DNA from 2 places in the Halobacillus rhizosphaerae genome. Region 1 is predicted to be linked to the other one. Evidence: a T-box and tRNA genes for the amino acid it is inferred to sense, from the RefSeq annotation. Region 1 holds a T-box; the other holds one or more tRNA genes.
What was found. The T-box of region 1 lies ahead of argS (arginine--tRNA ligase). A T-box ahead of a tRNA ligase gene usually reads a tRNA of that ligase, here a tRNA-Arg.

Region 1 (2,401 bases):
TCTAATGAAGACTATTCTTTTGTCTTTAAAATTTCCTTTACTCATTCATTAAGTAAATGATTTAATTTGGTTAGTTCCTGTTGTAATTCACCCATTGGGACAAAACGTGCTCTGCGGAACCATTCCTTTCCTTCCGCAAATACCAAAACTACAGGGGCAGTGAAGACGGAAAACGCTCCGGCAACTTCACGAATCTCAGCAGCATCTGCTTGAATAGTCTTCACGTTAGGGTATTCTATTAATATTTCCTCAATCTGAGGCAGTAAACTGTGACACACTGAACAGCCGGTCTGGGATATAGAGAAGTGCTAGTTTATGAGAATGGATAAAGGACTGTATATCTTCCATTGTTTCTGCTTTCTTCAATTCATTCACCTCACTTAAATTCAAAATTATTATAACAGCGATTTAGATATTCTTCTTCAATTCTGCCCGTATCTATTACAATGGAAGAAAGAGGTGTCTGCTATGTTCATAATCATTGCTCTTATTCTCATCATTTTTATACTCCTTATGCTTGTTATTGGCACTATAGCCACAGGGATCACTCCAACACCAACTTCCGCAGCTGCCAGAAAAAAAATCTTTGAAATTTCGTCTCCCCATACACCAGACTCTATAGCTGAACTCGGGGCAGGATTTGGGGCAATGACATTTAGTTATGCCAGACAATTTCCTAATGCAAAAATTACGGCCTACGAGATGTCCTGGTTCCCCTGGATGATTCTACTTCTTCGGAAACTACTATTCCGCTATAGAAATGTGTATATAATAAGGAAGGATTTTTTCAAATTAGACCTTACCTCTCATGATTTCCTGTATACCTACCTTTATCCAGGAGCTATGAGGAAATTATCTTTGAAAATTCATAGCCACCGAAAATTCACACTTGTGTCCAATACCTTCCATCTTCCTGACTGGTCTGCTGCTAAGAAAGCAAGGGTTCCTCATGATTTGTCTAGCTCCTGCATTTATATTTACAAGAAACCGTAGAAACAGTTGCATTCCTTATCACCATTAGCTATAATCTGAACAATACTTAATTTCTAGGAAAAAGAGAGTAACTTTTTAGAAAGCGCACAGCGAATCAGGGACGGTGGAAGCCTGAACAGCAGACTAATAAGTGAACCGGACTTTTGAGAAGCGATCCTGAAAATAACTAGTAAGGATGGCCGGGGTGACCCCCGTTATCAACTATCGAGTGGCTGTTTACAGCTATTAGAGTGGTACCGCGAGCACAAACCTCGTCTCTTCATGGAGACGAGGTTTTTTTGTTTTATTTTTCAACATGCATTCAGTTTCATTCCTTAAAGGAGGATCACTAATGGAAAAACACTTAATCGCCCTGCAGCTTTCTCATCTCCTTGGTGAGGAGTATGACCGTGAGTGGGTTTACAACCTTCTCGAAACACCAAAGCAATCCGACCATGGAGATATTGCTTTCCCATGTTTTCAACTTAGCAAAATACTGCGAAAATCCCCGGCTGCGATTGCTGAGGAATTAGCTTCCCGGCTCAAACATGAAACGATCGAAAAAGTACAGACAGCAGGAGGCTATCTAAACATATTTCTAAATCAAACCTTTATAGCAGAGCACACATTGAAACAAATCCTTTCGGAAAAGAGCAGCTACGGCAGTAATACAAATGGCAAAAATAAAACTGTGGTACTCGATATGTCTGCCCCTAATATCGCGAAGCCGTTTTCCATGGGCCACCTCCGTTCCACAGTGATCGGCAATGCCCTGGCAAATCTTGCTGAGAAATCCGGTTATACTACAGTGAAAATCAACTATATCGGTGATTACGGAACTCAATTTGGCAAGCTTCTGGCAGCCTATAAGCGCTGGGGCAAGGAGGAATTAGTCAAAGCTGATCCATTAACTGAGCTTACGAGAATTTATGTTCAGTTTCATAATGAAGCTAAAGAAGATCCACGTCTAATTGGAGAAGGGAGAGAATGGTTTAAGAAACTCGAGAACCAAGATGAAGAAGCTGTGAAGCTGTGGAAATGGTTTAAGGAGGAATCTCTAGAAGAGTTTGAAAACATCTATCGGCTTCTCGGGGTTTCTTTTGATCTCACCCGTGGAGAAGCTTACTATAACGATAAGATGGAAGAAACTATTCAGCTTCTAATAGAGAAAGACCTGCTCACCGAATCTGAGGGAGCCCAGGTTGTACGGCTGGATGAAGAAGGAATGCCTCCATGTTTAATAAAGAAAAGCAATGGGACTTCTATTTATGCTACACGAGACCTTACCGCAGCCGTGGATCGTTATCAGAATTACCAGTTTGATGAAGCTCTATATGTCGTAGGACATGAACAGTCGTTACACTTTCAGCAAGTGAAGCACGTCTTAAGTAAAATGGGATTTACCTGGGCGGATTCTGTGAAGCACATA
Region 2 (2,401 bases), on a different contig from region 1:
CTATAATGACTATTCCTGACACTTGAGTAACATCTTTTCCAAATCACATTCTTCAAAGCATCCTTAATTGCTTTCACATAGTTAGCGACTTACAGCTATGTTATCGGTCTCAGCGTTCCTGTTTCCGAAGCTGCATGTTTCTTCTTAGGGTTCCCTTTAGAGATCTTATACCCTACCACTTTCATCGTGAGGGGGCCCTGAAGCCATTTATTAGGAACATAGTAAGTTGCTGCTAATCGGACATAGTTCGTAAAATTCTTGGACTTCTTCTAGTCATTCATAAAAAATCACAATAAAATAGTAATAAATAAAGGAACTTCAGATTTTGAAGTTCCTTTATTTATCATTGAGCCTTTTCTCCAGATTATTCTAGGATCCCATACTTTTTCAATGCATTTATATAGCAGGTTGTACCAATGAAACCTGCTATATAAATCCCAAAAGTGAAGTATATATTCCATCCATGAGCATAAACAACTTTACCTGATAAAACTGCTGATAATTCCAAGAGCGTGGTAATGATTGTGAAGATAAAAATAAGGAGAGGAGTTTTTGTTATCTTTTTTTCTTTTGTATAGCCAAATGATGTAGCCAATAAGGGAAAATACCCTATATTAAACGGAAAAGAAGATAATGATGGGTTTTGCGTATTCAAGGGCGAAACATCCCAAAAATAACCATCCCCCCAATCACACCCTCCAACGGCAATAGTTACTCCCAACGGATATAGGAGCAAAGTTAGTTTCTGACTTTTTTTGAATAAGTATATAATTATTCCGGTCGGTATAAGTAAACCAATGATTACATTACTCCACAAGCTTCATTCCCCCTTTATTAATTTTTATTATTTTAGCCCATTAAAAATTATTTATTCAAAATTATTATTCTCGAATTCAAAATAAATGGGAACTCTGAATCCCAATTAGTACAAGTTGATTTACAAAATACCTTTATTATGATGAATAAATCCAGCGCCAATCCCGCCCCAAAGAACGAAATGGGAGATTAGAATGTATAGTTCACAATACAAGAAAAACGCTGAACCTCTTGATATACAAGAGATTCAGCGTTTTTTAAGTTAGCGTCCCAAGAGGGATTCGAACCCCCGACCCACAGCTTAGAAGGCTGTTGCTCTATCCTGCTGAGCTATTGGGACAAAATATAATCTTACGTAAATATGTATTGGAGCGGGTGAAGGGAATCGAACCCTCATCATCAGCTTGGAAGGCTGAGGTTTTACCACTAAACTACACCCGCACTATTAATAGCTTTTTTTCCACGTTCTCAATTTTAGTAGTATGTATAGCAGCAACATCACTAAAAGAAACTTAAATGTTTAAAGTCTCGCTCAATGCGATAATCTTTCCTTTAGGAAATAGTTATTTTAATAGCTTCTTCTTTTTTGAGGACAAGGATTATTATAGTAAGAACTCAATGATTTGTCAATAGAACTTGCAGCAAAGTTTTAATTCTTCGCTGCAAGTGATGTTTCCATTGATAATTCTTTAATTGGTTCTCCGTTGACATGATAATATTGCAGCTTTACTAGCTCAAGGTTTTCCCATTCTAATATAGCATAAGTCGGTTCCTCACGATCTCTTGGCAACCTGCAGCTTCCGGGATTAATAAATAATTTACTATTTACTTTTTCGGCACCTGCCATATGAGAATGTCCAAAGCAAGCCACTTGTGCCCCGACTTCCTCAGCACGGTAAGAGAGCGGCATTAAAGTGGTTTTCACTTGAAATAAATGTCCGTGGGTCACAAGGAAGGTCAAGTCCTTAACAGTGACTACTTGTTCATTATTCATGTCTGCTTCAAAATCACAATTACCTTTAGCATAGTAAAAGCCTTGAAGTTCCTCAGAATCCGTTGCTAATTCAGAATCGCCGCAATGCAGCATGGCATCCACTTGGTCCTCGTGGCGCTGCTTAATTTCCATCAATTCTTCTGTTAATCCATGACTATCACTGATAATCAGTACCTTAGGCATGATGGATCACTCCATTTCTGCTTGTTCTTTTATCCATTCTTCTAATTGAAGGATAGCATGTTTTCGGTGACTGATCGAATTTTTTTCCTCAGGAGTATGCTCTGCTAAAGTCCGGTTTGAACCCTCGGGTACAAAGATAGGGTCATAGCCAAATCCATTTTCCCCTCTTTGGTCGAGCGTTATTCGCCCCTCACAGAAACCTTTTTTGATAAACGTATCATTCCCGGGGCGTGCTACAGCTGCTGCGCAGACAAACCTGGCAGCACGAGCTTCTTCCGTTGAGTCCTTTAATTCGCTTAGTACTTTTTCTATATTCTTTTGGTCATCCTTCTCTTCCCCCGCATAGCGGGCTGAGTAGACACCAGGCGCTCCATTAAGTCCATCAATTTCAAGACCAGAATCATCGGC

Region 2: it has a tRNA-Arg gene. The T-box ahead of argS (arginine--tRNA ligase) is inferred to sense a tRNA for this amino acid. The anticodon was not compared.

The regions. Positions count from the first base shown of each region.
Region 1 covers NZ_JAUTWQ010000006.1:57,849-60,249, forward strand. The annotation lists gene Q7A53_RS08065 (YbbN family protein) at 42-224, opposite strand; gene Q7A53_RS08070 (rRNA adenine N-6-methyltransferase family protein) at 469-993, shown strand; T-box leader at 1,040-1,255, shown strand; gene argS (arginine--tRNA ligase) at 1,325-2,401, shown strand, end outside.
Region 2 covers NZ_JAUTWQ010000001.1:148,227-150,627, reverse strand. The annotation lists gene Q7A53_RS00720 (CBO0543 family protein) at 365-817, opposite strand; tRNA gene Q7A53_RS00715 (tRNA-Arg) at 1,083-1,156, opposite strand; tRNA gene Q7A53_RS00710 (tRNA-Gly) at 1,184-1,257, opposite strand; gene Q7A53_RS00705 (metallophosphoesterase) at 1,466-1,993, opposite strand; gene Q7A53_RS00700 (XTP/dITP diphosphatase) at 2,000-2,401, opposite strand, start outside.